Regions from separate parts of the Paraburkholderia sp. GAS82 genome, predicted to be linked through region 2. Evidence: riboswitches for the same ligand, from Rfam matches in the RefSeq annotation. Region 2 holds a riboswitch; the other holds the start of a gene.
What was found. A riboswitch is a leader RNA that binds a small molecule or an ion and turns the genes downstream of it on or off. The one in region 2 is predicted to bind cobalamin.

Region 1 (8,084 bases), on a different contig from region 2:
TCAGGAACGCGCGCAGAATCTTGTTGGTCGTACGCGGGTACACATAGTCCGTGCCGAGCAGGAAGAAGCGCTTGGCGCCGCCGCCTTCTGCACTCATCAGATATTCGGTAGCAGGAATCGCCTGCTGGTTCGGTGCGGCGCCCGTGTAGAACACGTTGCGCGACATTTCTTCGCCTTCGTACTGCACGGGGTAGAAGAGCAGGCCGTTGAGTTCCTCGAACACCGGCAGCACCGACTTGCGTGACACCGAAGTCCAGCAGCCGAACACCACAGCACACTTGTCCTGCGTGATCAGCTGGCGTGCCTTCTCGGCGAACAGCGGCCAGTTCGAAGCCGGGTCCACGACTACCGGCTCGAGCTGGCGGCCATTGACGCCACCGCTTGCGTTGATCTGTGCGATCGTCATCAACGCGGTATCTTTCAGCGACGTTTCGGAGATCGCCATCGTGCCCGACAGTGAATGCAGAATGCCTACCTTGATCGGACCGGTGTCGCCTTGCGCGAACGCGGAAGGAATCCCGCCTGCGACCCCCGTCACACCCGCAACCCCTGCTGCCGATGCGACCTTCAGAAACTCACGCTTGTTCATTGATCGTCCTCTGCCATTTTGAAAGTTGGATATCGCCTTGAATACAAGGCGCAGTGCTTGAGCAACTTCCAAGCCAGGCGGGGGATGAGGAACGGGAGGCTTTGCCACGCTTGCGAGATCGTGAGGCGCTGTGTGACAGCGGTGCGCACGACGCGCCACGCTGGTGCGTCGTGCACGTATCCAGGGATGGCGAAGACGCTAGATCGTTTCGCGCGCACCGTAACGTTCGCGCGCGGTCTGCATCATATAGAGCGTGATGCGTTTGACCTCGGCCTGACTCTCCGCGATATGAGCACGGATCATCTGCTGGGCGTCCGACGCTTCGCCCGCAAAGATCGCCTTGAGAATCGCCGCGTGTTCCTTATAGGTTGCCGCCACGCGCGGTTTCTTGGTGAAGTCCAGCCGGCGGATGATGCGGATGCGTTCGGTGATGTCCTCGTGCATCCGAGCCATTTCGTTGTTGCCCACGGCGGCGACGAGACGTCCATGGAAGGTTTCGTCCAGCGCGGCGACGGTGGCGGGATCGTCAAGCTGCTTCTTCACGGGCACGCACCAGATCTCGCGCAGGGCGTCGAGCCGTGAGGTGGCGTCCAGCTCCACGAGCTTCGCGATTGCGGAAGTTTCCATCATGACGCGCACTTCGTAGAGGTCTTCGAAATACTTGAAGTCGAACGCGCGGACCTGCCAGCCGCTCTTGAAGTTGACATCCACATAGCCTTCGCGCTGCAGCCAGAACAGCGCCTGCCGGACCGGTGTGCGGCTGACCTGCATACGTGTTGCGATATCGCCTTCGCTGAACTTGTCGCCCGGCAGCAGGCGGAAGTCGAAGATATCGGCCTTCAGTTGCGTATAGATTTGCGCAGCAAGGTTGCTGGCGCTTTTCGCCGGCGCAGTCGGCGCGCTGTTGTCCACCATCAGTATTTCCAGGTGCGTGAGGGGATGCGGCTAGCTTGTTCCAACGGCAGCGGAAGATCGCGAGCTTGGATCATGATACGCGGCTTGCGATGGAATGTTTGGACGATTCCGGCGCGCAATGAGAGAAGCTAACGCGCGAGCCAGGCAGCCCAGCCGCCGAATGCCGTGATGTCCTGCGCATCCTGCAGGGCGTAAGGCTCGCAGATGAAACCCTTCACCTGTCTGCCGTCCGCGAGCGTTACAGTGCCGATGCCAAGTGGTGCAGGGACGCCAGCGACGAAAGAACCAAATGCAGTCGCCGGCACGTCCCAGAGTTCCAGCTGAATCGGTGCGCCGCTTTCGGAACGGAGTAGCCCTGGTTTCGGCGGAGTCGTGTTTGCGAGCGAGAAGAGACGATAGTTGCTCGCGGTCGTCGTGCTCTCCGCGAAGCTTGCGCCACGACTCGTCAGTTCATGGTTGAGCGGCATGCCACGCAAATGGGCACCGACGACGGCGACGCGAATGGTGTCGCTCGCCGCGCTGCGTTTTGCCTCAGGCGCTGGTTGCGCGGCACCGGACTGCGCAGCCTGCGGCATCCCAGTCGCTCCACGCGGCAGCCCGGTGGCCCGATGCCATTGCGCCGCGAAGTCAGCCAGCGCCCGTTCCCGCCACGCCTCGCCAATGAAGGTAATCCCAAACGGCAGTCCGTCTTCGCGGAAGTTTGCCGGCGCGGCCACTGCGCTCCAGTCGAGCAGATTGACAAAGTTGGTGTACTTGCCGAGATTGCTGTTCAGACGCACCGGATCCGCCAGCAGTTCGGCGATCCTGTAGTGGGCCGGGGCAGTCGGCACGACGAGGGCGTCGAACTGCGCCAGCATCGCATCGGCGCGGCGTTTGAGATCGGCGAGACGGTAGATCGATTCGAAGGTGTCGGTGGCGGAGAATTCCTTGGCCTTGAAGATGATGTCGCGCACAACCGGGTGAATGTCGGCTTCGTTCGAGCCAGCAAAGTCGCGAATCGCCGCATAGCGTTCCGCTACCCATGCGCCGTCATACAGCAGCGCAGTGACATCGTCGAAGAGCGAAAAATCGAGCGGCACGCAGATCGCGCCGCGCGCTTCAAGGTGCGCCACGGCGGCATTGAAGGCTTGCGCGGACAGTTCATCGCCGAAGAATTCCGGCTGTGACGGGACCGCAAAACGCGGCGCGGCGGGAACGCGCCACTGAAGCGCGGAGGCGGGCGCTTCGCGGGACAGACCGTCGGCCAGATCGAGTGAGGCGGCCAGGTCATACACGAGCGCGGCGTCGTCGAAAGTGGTCGCGAAGACCGACACGCAGTCGAGCGTGCGGCATGCCGGCACCACGCCTCTATTGCTGAACGCGCCACGAGTAGGTTTGATTCCGACGATATTGTTGAGGCCCGCAGGGACGCGTCCCGAGCCGGCCGTATCCGTGCCCAGCGAGAAAGGGACGATGCCGCGCGCAACCACCGAGGCTGACCCCGAACTCGAGCCACCCGAGATGTACTCGGCGTCGAAGCTGTTGGCCGGGATGCCGTAAGGGGAGCGCACGCCCACGAGGCCGGTCGCGAACTGATCGAGATTGGTTTTACCAATGACGATTGCGCCGGCATCGGTCAGCCGCTGCACGACCGTCGCGCTGCGCTCTGGCGTATAGGCGAAGGCGGGGCAGGCGGCTGTGGTCTCGAAGCCGGCGGCGTCGATATTGTCTTTCGCGGCGAATGGCACGCCATAGAGCGGCAGCTTCGTCAGATCGCCACCGACCGCGGTTAGCCTGGCCTCGAGGCCCGCGAGCTGCGCGTCGAGCACTGCTTGCGTCACGGTCGATATCCATGCGGGGTCATCTTCGGGCGTCAGTCCGCGGACCAGTTCGCCAAGCAACTGGGCGGGCGTCGCACCGTCCCGATACGCTTCCTGCCAATCCGAAATTGTCCATCCGCGCATCTCGTATTCCCTCTTGTGTACAAGTTCAGGGAAATTGTACTCAAGACTCATGCCAACCGCGCGGGAAGGCTGTCGCGCCTTTTCAGGGCAGGGCGATACAGGCATGTACGCCGCGCCCGAGCCGTTCTCGGATGCACCCGTCTGGCGCGAAACGCCCGATCGTTGGGCGTCAGAACCGCGCTGGTGCGATGTTGCAATGACGCGTCGATTGGCGGGAATTATTCCGGTCCCCGTTAGATTCACAAGTAGAATGCGCGCAAACGACTCGTGGAAGCTGGTGCAAATCCAGCGCGGTCGCGCCACTGTGACCGGTTTCAGTCCGAACCGGAAGTCAGACCTCGGCGTCGTTGTCTACTATTCAACTGTGGGGCGCGCTATCCCCAGGATTCCAATAATGAAGCTTCGTCATCTCATCATCAGCTCCGCGCTGACGGTTACCGCTTGCCAGGTCGCCCACGCCGACGACTCGTCGTCGACCCAGGATCAGGCCGTCGCGCAAACCACGCTACCGAATATCCTCGTCACCGGCGACACGCAGCATCTGCCGCAATCGTTCGATCAGCGATATGCCACGACCCAGGTTCTGACTCGCGCAGATCTCGACCGTCTTTCGCCCATTGACCCAAGCATCACGCAGGCGCTTGCTACACTGCCCGGTGTGACCATTGCGCAGAACGGCGGCCCAGGTTCGCTTGCGTCCGTCAGCATCCGTGGCTCGGCGGGAAATCAGGTGGCCGTGTTTATCGACGGTATCCGGGTCGGTTCCGCGACCAGCGGTCAGGCCGAATGGGCTGATCTGCCGACCTCCGCATTCGACCGCGTGGAGGTGATCTCCGGTCCGGCAGCCGCTTCGTTCGGCGCCGATGCGATGGGTGGCGTGATCCAGCTCTTCACGAACCACGCTTCCAATCAGCCCAATCAGACCACGGTGTCGGTGGGCGGCGGGTCGAACAAGACCTTCGATACGCAGGTCCGCACATCGGGCTCGGTCCCGTCCACCGGCGCGCTGTCGGCGTTGAGCGGGCTGACCTACTCGCTCGGCTTGCATGACTACAACACGGCGGGGATCGATGCGACGCAGCCGGTTGTCTTCGGTCACGAAGACGGCCGTAACCCGTACCATGCGCAGGACGTGGATGGACGCCTGGGTTACGCGCACAACAACTGGTCGCTCTCCACGTTCTTCCTGTATCACCGCTCGGATCTCTCCTACGATGACGCGGGCGGCGACGACCGGCAGGCCGATTATCAGCTGACGACGGGCGCCGCGTTCCATCTGGATATCACGCCGTTCACGCAGCTCGATCAGTCGGTCGGCTACGCCACGGACCGCGAGTTCCTGTATACGAATACGCCGGGCATCCCATCCGATGAGATCGACTCGACGCGCCTGAGCACGTCGACCTCGCTGACGCATCAGGAGCGTGGGCCCGCGCTGTTCAACCTGCCGCTGTCCGGCGAGACCAAGCTTGCCTACGACTTCTCGCGCGAGCAGGCCTTCCTGCCGTACGACATTCCGTCGGGTGTGCCGACGCGCGACGATTCAGCGGTTTCGCTGCATCAGTCGGCGACGCTCGGCCCGTTGACCGTGTTCCTGGCAGGCCGTCACGAGATCATCGAGGGGCAGTCGGTCAATACCGGCAACGTTGCCTTGTCTTATGCGATTACGCCGGTTTATACGGCGCGCGTTTCGTATGGCAATGCGTTCCGTCTGCCGACCTTCGACGACCTGTACTATCCGGGCTACGGGAACCCAAACCTTCTGCCGGAGCGCAGCGATACGGTTGAGGCGGCGCTGGATGCCACCACGTCGTTCGGGACCTTCACGGCGGCGGTGTACGACACGCGCGTTCACAACCTGATCGAATACGACTCGTTGACCTTCCTGCCGGTGAACGTCGGACGCGCGCATATTCAGGGCATCGACCTGTCGTACAAGGGCATCATCGGCAAATCGACGCCGGTGAGCCTCTCGGTCGGTTTCCTGAATCCGCAGGACGTCACGGATCAGACCTGGCTTAACCGCCGCCCGCGTCAGACGTTCAGCCTGAACATCGATCACATGTGGGACGAGTTCCACCTGCACGCACTGAGCACGGGCATCTCCGTGCTGTACGGTGGATCGACCTTCGACGATCAGGCCAACTCGATTTATCTGCCATCCTATACAACGGTGGGCCTGCGCGCTGCGTACAAGGTCAACTCGCATCTCACCGTGTCCGCCAATCTGTCGAATCTGTTCAACCGGCAGTACGTAACCGCGTACGGCTACAACACGTTGGGCCGGACGGCGTTCGGCAAGCTGGCTTACACGTTCTAAGGCAGCGTTCCAGGCGGTGTTTTAGGCGGTGGCGCCGCGCTTCGGCCGGCGGACGGCTCGCAGCTTGCCGCTGCGTCCGCCGCCGCAGAAGAACTGCTCGGCTCCGTCGGACTCCAGCCCGGACACGTGGACGCCGGGCGGCATTTCGAGACTCTCCACGACTTCGCCGCTACGTGGATCGACGTGTCGTAGCTCGCTTTCGTTATCGTCCCATGTGGCGTGCCAAAGCTCTCCGTCAACCCACGTCACACCGGTGACGAAGCGGTTCGATTCGATGCTGCGAAGAACCTTCCCGGTTTCGGGGTCGATCTGAAGAATCTTCCGATCCCGATACTGCCCCACCCACAGCGACCCTTCGGCCCACGTGAGTCCTGCGGCATCGTCGCCGCCAGGAGCCGGGATCGAGGCGAGCACGCGGCCGGTTTGCGGATCGATCTTCTGGATGTGATGATCGGCGATCTGGTACAGGTACTGGCCGTCGAAGGCCGTGCCTGCGTGCGCGGCGACATCGAGCGAGCGCAGCGTCTTGCCGCTCTGCGGATCGAGCACGTTCAGCTTGTCTCCGCTGGCAAACCAGACGTGCTCACCATCATAGGTGACGCCATGCACGCCATCGATACCCGGAAATGGGCCGTATTCATTGACGATTTCTGCTGTTGCACGCTTCATGGCGTCTCCCTGGCTGGTCACCTGTCGATTCCATCATAATCAACCGGTAGCGGCGCGGGGAGTAACAATGTCGTCGTGAATCCCGGCAGGGCCGGGGTCATCCAGCGACGCGCCCGTCCACGTCCAAACGACTGCACCTTGCCGGCGGCCGCCAGCGAGTCGAGCGTCCGCTGTACGGTGCGCTGGCTGGCGCCAAGCACAAGCGCGAGCGCCGAGCTCGACCACGACTCACCGTCGGCGAGCAGGGCGAGTACCACCGCATGTCCTTCTTCGACGGGTCGCGCCAACACCACGATTTCTCGCGCCCGCTGCGGCGCCAGTGCAAAACCGGCTCTCGTTGCATTCACGCTCGCCAGCGTTCCGAGCAATGTGCGAAGCCGTCCGATTTCGACGCGCAGGCGTACGCGATGCGATTCGTCGGGATGCCGGGTGCGGAATGCCTGCGAGATCAGCGTGTCCCGTGGCACGTCGGACGGCCACGCTTCGGCGAGCGCGCGTGCAAGCGCGAACAACACGGGACGCCTTGCGAGCGAAACGACGCTGTCCGCTTCGCGCACGGCATAGTGGCATGCATCGACGATGAGCGTGTCGGATGCCAGTAAGGCTTCGACTTCGGCAAGCAGAAGAGGGCGTTCCTCGCCACATGCAATTAACCTTGCGGCGGGCGCGTTCAATACGAAGAATGCGTTTTCGACCTCGGCCTTCAACGCAGGGATGCCCGCGCGGTGCGCGGCGTATTCGGCCTGTTTGAGCGCGGCAAGGGCCGTTTGCGTGTGCAGGCGGCGCATTGCTATACCTGCGACGACCAGTTCGTGAGCGGCCCTGAGTCCGGGCGGAAAGGGCGTGGGGTCAAGTTCGGTGAGTGCGTGCTCAGCCTCGTCAAGACGCCCAATCAGTAGCAGACGCCGCATCTCGAGATACCGCGCATACGCCGCATTAGCCCGGTCGCCGCTCGCTTCGAGCGTCGCCCGCGCGGCGTCGAGCGCCTTGGTGGGCCAGGCGAGGTCACGCGAGGCGAGCGCGATCTCGGCTTCGGCGACCACACATCGAGCCCGGGATACAGCCTCTCCTGCACCGAAGGCGCGTGCTGCACTGCGCACCAGCGCCCTGGCTCGCACGAAATCGCCGAGTTGCGCCATCGCGATGCCGCGCAGCGCACGTGCGGGCGCGTCGTCGCGCAATGCGATCCGCTTCAGCGCGCCGAGCGGGTCGCCGGCCGCGAGCGCATGCGCCGCGGCCGTGACTGGCGAGTCCATCGGCTGCTCTAATCGCGTCACACTTGTCACTCCCCCTCCTGCGGTGCCCGGGACTAATCTAGCACGACACCCAAGCCTCTCAGCGGATTTGGGAACGGAACAAACGACACAGGACACCTAAGGAGCGAATCATGACGACGACACATGCAACCGGGACACGCGAAGAATGGCTGGCGGCGCGGCTCAAATTGCTCGCGGCGGAGAAGGAGTTCACGCGCCGCGGCGACGAGCTGGTGCAGCAACGCCAGGCCCTGCCCTGGGTGCGGATCGACAAGGCGTACCGGTTCGAGACCGAGCACGGCAGCGTATCGCTGGCGGAGCTTTTCAGTGGACGCTCGCAGCTTCTCGTTTATCACTTCATGTTCGGGCCGGACTATAAGGCTGGGTGCCCG
Region 2 (8,084 bases):
GCTGGCCAGATCGGCACTACTCGGCTGGCCGTCGTACAGCCCCATGACCCCTTCGACCAGGATCAGATCGGCGTCGCCTGCCGCTTCGGCCAGCAGTGTACGGCAGCCGGCTTCGCCGACCATCCAGAGGTCGAGCGAAAACACCGCCGCACCGCTCGCGTGCGCGAGGATAGTCGGGTCGATAAAGTCCGGACCGGTCTTGAACACGCGCACACGTCGTCCGAGGCGGCTGTGGTAGCGGGCCAACCCTGCCGTGACGGTGGTCTTGCCCTGACCCGAAGCCGGGGCGCTGATGAACAGCGCTGGACAGGCGGCCATGGCTTAGAACTCGACGCCGCGCTGCGCTTTGACGTGTTGCTCGCGGTATGGGTGTTTGACGATGCGCATCTCGGTGACGAGGTCTGCGGCCTCGATCAGTCCTTCAGGCGCATGCCGCCCGGTGACCACCACATGGAGCATGTCCGGACGCTTGCTAAAGACGTCCAGCACTTCATCGAGCGGCAGATACTCGTACTTGAGTACGGTATTGAGTTCGTCGAGAATCACCATCTGATATTCGCCGCTTTCGATCATCCGGCAGGCTTCGCTCCAGCCTTTGCGTGCCGTCGCAATGTCGGCTTCCCGATCCTGCGTGTTCCAGGTATAGCCGTCGCCCATCGTGACGAAATCGCAGTTTGGCAGACTGCCCAGGAAATCGCGCTCCGAGGTATGCAGTGCACCCTTGATGAATTGCACGACACCGAGGCGCATGCCGTGTCCGAGCACGCGCACGGCCATGCCGAAAGCCGCTGTGCTTTTGCCCTTGCCCGTGCCCGTATTGACGATCAACAGTCCTTTTTCGATGGTGGCCTGCGCCTGTTTCTTTTCATGTCCTTCGCGGCGGCGTTGGGTCATGCGCAGATGCGATTCCGTATCGGTTTTCATGCAGTCAGGTCCTGGTGGTTGGGTTCAATCGGCGCGCCCCGGGCGCCTGCGTACAGAATTCGGCCAGGCAGGCAATGGCCACGGTGACGCCAGGCGAAGCCGTTTTGCCGGCAACGAGGCTGCCGCCGGGCGCTCCCAGCAGCGCGCAAGGTTCGCAGATGCCGTCGACGCCGAAGCGGGCCTGTACCGCTTTCGAGGCCGTTGCGCGAAGCATGCCGCCCGGGCAGGCGGCGATCGCTTCACGGCTGAAGCTATGCAACATTAGCGCATGACGGGCACAGAATGTCAGGAGGCCGGGTTCTCGCGCCTTTGAATCGATGGTCGAGATCGAGGCGATCGATTCAAAGGCGTTGGCCCCTTGCACGCCCAGTTTGCCAAGCGTCGCGAGCACAGCGGCCTCGATCGCCTCGGCCGAAACTTGCTGCCGACAGCCAATGCCGATGCTGAATTGCTTCATGTTGTGTCGTAACCGTCCGCTCGGGCCGTAAGCATATGGCGTGTCGGTTTGCAGATATCTGGCGCGCTACAATACACGCGTTGGCGGCCGCTCGCCAGCGTCGCTTCTTGACGCTGCCTCGCGGTGCAGCCTAAACTCGTCCCACTCTGGTGCCCGCCGACGCGTTATCGCGCCGGCAGTTAAACGGGAAACAGGACGCTTGCCGCGCTAGCGCGAGCCCAACCTGTGCTGCCCCCGCAACGGTTCAGCGAAAGCGTCGCTTAGGCGATGCGAAGCCGGCTCCATGTCCGCGACCAGGATCGCGGGCAATCAACCACTGCGCGAAAGATTCGCGTGGGAAGGTGGAGCGGTGCGTTCGCCAGCCCGGATACCGGCCAGAGAAGAGGTGTTGGCGCTGCGGGGATGCAGCTGGCCATCCACGCCTTCATCGCGTTCCTCTGTTGCGACCGCAACGTTCCGTATCGTCCCCACGTCCTGTTTACGTCCTGCGCCAGACGCTACCGCTCGCGTCTGGTCTGAAGCGAGTGCCCGACGAGCTGGCTTGTTTAATAACGGAGTGATCATGCAGAACCCCATGCGCAAGATCCCTGTGACTGTCGTCACGGGCTTTCTTGGGAGTGGCAAAACCACCTTGCTGCGCCATATTCTTCAAAACGCGAACGATTTGCGGATTGCTGTCATCGTGAACGAGTTCGGCGAGCTCGGCATCGACGGCGAAATTTTGCGTGGTTGCGGAATCGGCTGCGACGAAGAAGGCCGCGAACAGGCCGGCCAGCTCTATGAGCTCGCCAACGGCTGTCTGTGCTGCACCGTGCAGGAAGAGTTTTTCCCGGTGATGGAGCAACTGGTCGAACGCCGTGGCGAAATTGACCACGTTCTGATCGAAACCTCGGGACTGGCGCTGCCGAAACCGCTGGTCCAGGCGTTCAACTGGCCTTCGATCCGCAACAGCTTCACCGTCGACGCGGTGGTGACCGTGGTGGACGGCCCTGCCGCAGCAAGCGGACAGTTCGCCGACGACCCGCAGGCCGTGGATGAGCAGCGCCGAGCCGATCCCAATCTCGATCACGAATCGCCGTTGCACGAGCTGTTCGAAGACCAGCTCGGCTCGGCCGATCTCGTGATCCTGAACAAGACCGACCTGCTCGACGAGGCACAGCAGGCTGCCGTGGAAGCGGAGATTCGCGAGGAGTTGCCGCCCCAGGTCAAGATCGTGCGCGCCCAGCGAGGGCAGCTGGATCTGCACGGCCTGCTGGGTTTGCAGGCGGCGTCCGAAACCACGATTCATCTGCGCCACGATCATCATGGCTCGGCCGACGATCCCGATCATCACCACGACGAATTCGATTCCGTGATCGTTGAAGCGCCCGCTGCATCGCGCGAAACGATCATCGCGGCGCTGCAGGGTTTGACGGAGCAGCACACGATCTACCGCGTCAAGGGTTTTGCAGCGCTGCCAGGCACACCAATGCGCCTCGTGATCCAGGGCGTGGGCCGGCGCTTCGACAGCTATTTCGACCGGCGCTGGCGCGAAGACGAAGCACGGGCCAACCGGTTCGTGCTGATCGGCGAAGATCTCGATCAACCTGTGCTGCAACGCGCGCTGAGCGCCGCGTTGGCTGCCCAGGCCCAGCAGTCCTGATCCGTCATGCATCTGCTACGCACCGTTCCGGGCGGTTTTGTCGACGATACCGAAGGCGTCATCCGGATCGATCAGCGACCGGCTGAGATCGTGGTGCTGAGTTCGGCCGACACGACGCTGGCGCTGTTGGCGAGCGTGGTGCCGAGGCTCGGCGCCGGCTTCCCGGAGATCCGGCTCACCAATGTCAGCTTTTTGCGGCAGCCTGCATCGGTCGATTTTTACGTCGACGACGTGCTCCAGCATGCGCGTGTGGTGGTCGTCGACCATCTGGGCGGCGAAGCCTACTGGCCTTACGGTATCGAGCAACTGGTCGAACTGGCCGAACGCAGGAAGCAGGTGCTGGTGATGTTCTCGGGCGACCTTCAGGAAGACCCGCACCTGCTCGCGCGCAGTACCGCCGATCCCGCCTTGTGCCATCAGCTCTGGCGCTATCTGCGCGAGGGCGGCCCGCTCAATGCCGAAGCCTTCTTGCGCTGCATCGCTTATCGCGCGCTCGGCTGGGGCAGCGAACCGGCCGCGCCGCGCGTGTTGCCCGCTGCCGCGCTTTATCATCCTGAGCACGATACGCCGAGCATCGCCGACTGGCAGGCGCGCTGGCGCCCCGGTGCACCGGTGGCACTGATCCTGTTCTACAAGGCGCATTTGCAGGCGGCCAATACGCGCGTGTTCGATGCGCTGATCGAGGCGCTCGAGGCGCAAGGCGTGAACCCCTTGCCGCTCGCCGTGACTTCGCTGAAGGATCGAGTGAGCCTCGCTGTATTGCAGCAGTTGAGCGTCGAGCATCGGGTCGCGCTGGTGCTGAATACCACCGCGTTTGCGGTCTCTTCGATCGATGCCCCGGATGCCTTTGCCCTCGCGGGCGATGCGCCCGTGCTGCAGGTGATCCTGAGCGGCGGGAACCGCGAGACGTGGCTCAAGGACAATCATGGCCTCAATGCGCGCGATATCGCGATGCATGTGGTGCTGCCCGAGGTCGACGGCCGCGTGATTACGCGAGCGATCAGTTTCAAGGGACTCGACTACCGCTGCCCGCATACCGAGGTCGACGTGGTGCGCTATCAGCCCGATCTCGAGCGCATCGCGTTCGTGGCCGAGCTGAGCCGGCGCTGGTGCCGGTTGCGCACGCTTGAGAATGCCGACAAGCGGCTCGCGCTGATCCTCGCGAATTACCCCGTCAGCGAAGGGCGGATCGGCAACGGTGTCGGACTCGATACGCCGGCCTCCGTCCTTACGATCCTCGCCATGTTGCGTGACGAGGGTTACCGGCTCGATCCGTTGCCGGCCGATGGCGAGGCCCTGCTGCGCACGCTGACTCAGGGTGTCACCAACGACCCGGTTGTGCGCGACTTGCGTCCTGCCTTGCAAAGCCTGGCGTTGGCCGACTATCGCCGCTATTTCGAGCGTCTGCCTGCCGAGGTGCAAGCCGCGCTCAATGCGCGTTGGGGTGCGCCGGAACTCGATCCGACGGTCCGCCAGGGGCGCTTCATGATCGCCGGCTGGCGCTGCGGCCAGGTGTTCGTCGGGATTCAGCCCGCGCGTTCCCGTGACGCCAGCGACTACGCGAGTTATCACGACGCCGAACTGGTGCCGCCGCATGCCTATCTGGCGTTCTATTTCTGGCTGCGGCACCGCTTCGAAATCGATGCCGTGGTGCACGTCGGCAAACATGGCAATCTCGAATGGCTGCCGGGCAAGAGCGTCGCATTGAGCGGCCAGTGCTGGCCCGATCTGATTCTTGGGCCGCTGCCGCATCTTTATCCGTTCATTGTGAACGACCCGGGCGAGGGCAGCCAGGCCAAGCGGCGCGCGCAGGCCGTGATCATCGATCATCTGATGCCGCCGCTCACGCGTGCTGAGAATTACGGTCCGCTGCAGGATCTCGAACGCCAGGTCGACGAATACTACGACGCCTTGATGGTCGATCCGCGGCGTGCCAGGCTGCTGCGCGGCACGATCCTGAAGACGATCGTCGAGCATCGGCTGCATGAGGAACTGAGTCTGGCCGCACCCAGCAGTCCCGATGCCGAGGATGCGCTGCTGACCCAGGTCGATGCGTGGCTATGTGAGTTGAAAGAGGCGCAGATTCGCGATGGTCTGCATATCTTCGGGCACTCGCCGCAGGGCGTGCAGCGGCGCGACACCTTGCAGGCGCTGGCGCGTTTTCCGGTAGGCAACGGGCGGGAGGCGAACGCGGGGCTGATCGATGCGCTTGCACGGGATCTCGACATTGCCCGCCTGTTCGATCCGCTGGCGCCCGACTGGTCGGCGCCATGGGACGGTCCTCGCCCGGCACTATTGCAGCAGGTGAGCGATGCGCCCTGGCGGCATAAGGGCGATACGCGCGAGCGGCTCGAACTGCTCGCAGCGGAATTGCTTGCTGACCTGTGCGGTTTGTCCAGTGCCAATGCTGAATCTGGGTCCGCACACGGCCTGCCGGCGCCGGGCAGTCTGCCGCATGTCGAGCAGGTGCTCGAGCGTTTGCGCAATGACGTGCTGCCGCGCCTCAACGCATGCGGTGGCGAAGAATTGCGGCAGTTGCGGCGAGGCCTTGCCGGCTGTTTCGTGCCGCCGGGGCCAAGCGGTTCGCCCTCGCGGGGGCGCCCCGATGTGCTGCCGACGGGGCGCAACTTCTATTCGGTCGACACGCGCGCACTGCCCACCCAGGCCGCCTGGGCGCTCGGACTCAAATCGGCACAGCAACTGATCGAGCGGCATTTGCAGGAGCAGGGCGATTACCCGCGCGCGGTCGGACTGTCGGTGTGGGGCACGGCGACCATGCGCACGGGCGGCGATGATATCGCGCAGGCACTTGCGCTGCTCGGCGTACGGCCGAAATGGGCAGCCGGCAGTCATCGCGTGACCGATTTCGAGATTCTGCCGATCGCAACGTTCGACCGGCCGCGCATCGACGTCACGCTGCGCGTATCGGGATTTTTCCGCGATGCGTTCCCGAACCTCATGCACCTGTTCGACGCGGCGGTGCAGGCGGTGGCTGAGCTCGACGACGAGCCTGTTGAGCTGAATCCGATCCGCGCGCGCGTGCTGCGCGAGCGCGATCAACTGATCGCCGGCGGTCTGGAGGCTGGCGAGGCTCGCCGCCGCGCGGGCTGGCGTATCTTCGGCGCACGCCCTGGTTCCTATGGCACAGGCTTGCAGGAGTTGATCGACACCAGCCAGTGGCAAAGCGACGCCGATCTTGCGCACGCGTATCAGCAGTGGGGCGGTTACGCCTATACCCAACAACGTTCGGGCGAGGCCGCCCACGATGCTTTCGGCATGCGCCTCGCTGCGATCGACGTGGTGCTGCAGAACCAGGACAGCCGCGAACACGATCTGCTCGATTCGAATGACTACTACCAGTTCCAGGGCGGCATGGCCGCAGCCGTGCGGCACCTGAGCGGCGCGCAACCGCAGCTTTACCATGCCGACCACAGCAACCCGGAGACGCCGCGCATCCGGCCGTTACGCGAGGAGATCGCACGGGTAATCCGCTCGCGCGTGGTGAATCCGAAATGGCTCGAAGGCATCAAGCGGCACGGCTATAAAGGCGCTGCCGAAATCGCTGCGACGGTCGATTATCTCTATGGCTACGACGCCACCGCACGCGTGGTTGCCGATCATCAATACGCGCTGGTCACGGATGCTTACCTGAACGACGCGGATACGCGGGCGTTTTTGCAGCGCTATAACCCGCATGCGTTGCACGGCATCTGCGAGCGGCTGCTAGAGGCCATGCAGCGCGGCTTGTGGCAGCATCCCGGCACGTACCGAAGCCAGGTCGAACAGCAACTGCTGGCGGTGGAACAGCATCTCGAAGGACGTTCATGACGAAAATCGACTCGCCCAGGACGCTCGTCTCCGGTACACCCGTCGCTACGCGTACGGTTTTCCCGTTTGCGGCGCTGCTTGGGCAGGCGCCCTTGCAACAGGCGCTGCTGCTCGCTGCGATCGATCCGGGCATTGGCGGTGTACTCATCAGTGGTCCGCGCGGCACAGCCAAATCGACGGCTGCGCGTGCGCTTGCCGACCTGCTGCCAGATGGTCAACTGGTGACGTTGCCGCTCGGCGCAAGCGAAGAGCACCTCGTCGGCACGCTCGATCTCGAGACGGTGTTGCGCGACAACGCCGTGCGCTTTTCTCCCGGACTGCTGGCAAAGGCGCATGGCGGCGTACTGTATGTGGATGAGATCAACCTGCTGCCCGATTCGCTGGTCGATCTGCTGCTCGACGTGGCAGCGAGCAGCGTCAATACGGTCGAGCGCGATGGTATTTCGCACAGCCATGAGGCGCGTTTCGTCCTGCTGGGCACGATGAATCCCGAAGAAGGGGAGTTGCGGCCGCAATTGCTCGACCGGTTTGGTTTGATGGTTGAGCTAGAAAACTGCTTTGAGCCGGCGCTGCGCGAACGGATCGTAAAGGCTCGCCTCGCATTCGAACTCGATCCACAGGGTTTCCGGCGTGGTTTCGACGTGCAGCAGGACGACTACGCACGGCGGATTCGCGCTGCGCGCATGCGTCTGCCGTCGCTCGAATTCGGCGAAACGGTGCATGCGCGTGTGAGCGAGCTCTGTATCGCCGCGGCCGTCGACGGGATGCGCGCCGATCTGGTGATGTTGCGCGCGGCTCGCGCACTTGCGGCGCTCGAGCAGGCTGAAGCGATTGCGGTCGAGCACGTCGATCGTGTGGCCGAAGCGACGCTACGTCATCGGCGGCACGCAGAAGCTGGGACGCAACCGGATGGCGCAGACCCGGCACAAGCTGCACCGCCGCCAGCCGAATCCGATACGCGGCAGACCGATACATCAAACGCTGCATCGCCTCCTGCCTCGGCCACCGCAACACCCGCAGGTCGGACCACCGATACAGACTGGGGTTACCTGCCGCCGGTGGCCGCAGGAATCGAACCGGTCAAGGCGGTCCGGCCACTAGACCCAAAAAAACACTGAGCCATCGGGAGCGCGCCCCCGCGGGTTTGCCCGCCGGGTTTCGATGGCTGGAAGGCGCGGGCACTGCAAGCCGCAGCGGGATGCGGGGCGTGCGGCGCATCGCCTGGCCGGCGAC

Region 1: it holds a riboswitch for cobalamin, as region 2 does, so the genes downstream of both, P3T17_RS33940 (TonB-dependent receptor domain-containing protein) here and cobW (cobalamin biosynthesis protein CobW) in region 2, are expected to answer to the same signal.

Annotation. Positions count from the first base shown of each region.
Region 1 is NZ_JBNDLX010000014.1:175,644-183,727, forward strand. It holds gene urtA (urea ABC transporter substrate-binding protein) at 1-589, opposite strand, end outside; gene P3T17_RS33930 (GntR family transcriptional regulator) at 788-1,504, opposite strand; gene atzF (allophanate hydrolase) at 1,633-3,447, opposite strand; adenosylcobalamin (AdoCbl) riboswitch at 3,707-3,796, shown strand; gene P3T17_RS33940 (TonB-dependent receptor domain-containing protein) at 3,842-5,767, shown strand; gene P3T17_RS33945 (DUF5074 domain-containing protein) at 5,789-6,436, opposite strand; gene P3T17_RS33950 (helix-turn-helix domain-containing protein) at 6,454-7,692, opposite strand; gene P3T17_RS33955 (DUF899 domain-containing protein) at 7,824-8,084, shown strand, end outside.
Region 2 is NZ_JBNDLX010000007.1:138,653-146,736, reverse strand. It holds gene P3T17_RS22570 (cobyrinate a,c-diamide synthase) at 1-318, opposite strand, end outside; gene cobO (cob(I)yrinic acid a,c-diamide adenosyltransferase) at 322-924, opposite strand; gene P3T17_RS22560 (cobalamin biosynthesis protein) at 929-1,381, opposite strand; cobalamin riboswitch at 1,512-1,774, shown strand; gene cobW (cobalamin biosynthesis protein CobW) at 1,944-3,023, shown strand; gene cobN (cobaltochelatase subunit CobN) at 3,030-6,851, shown strand; gene P3T17_RS22545 (ATP-binding protein) at 6,848-7,969, shown strand; gene P3T17_RS22540 (vWA domain-containing protein) at 8,050-8,084, shown strand, end outside.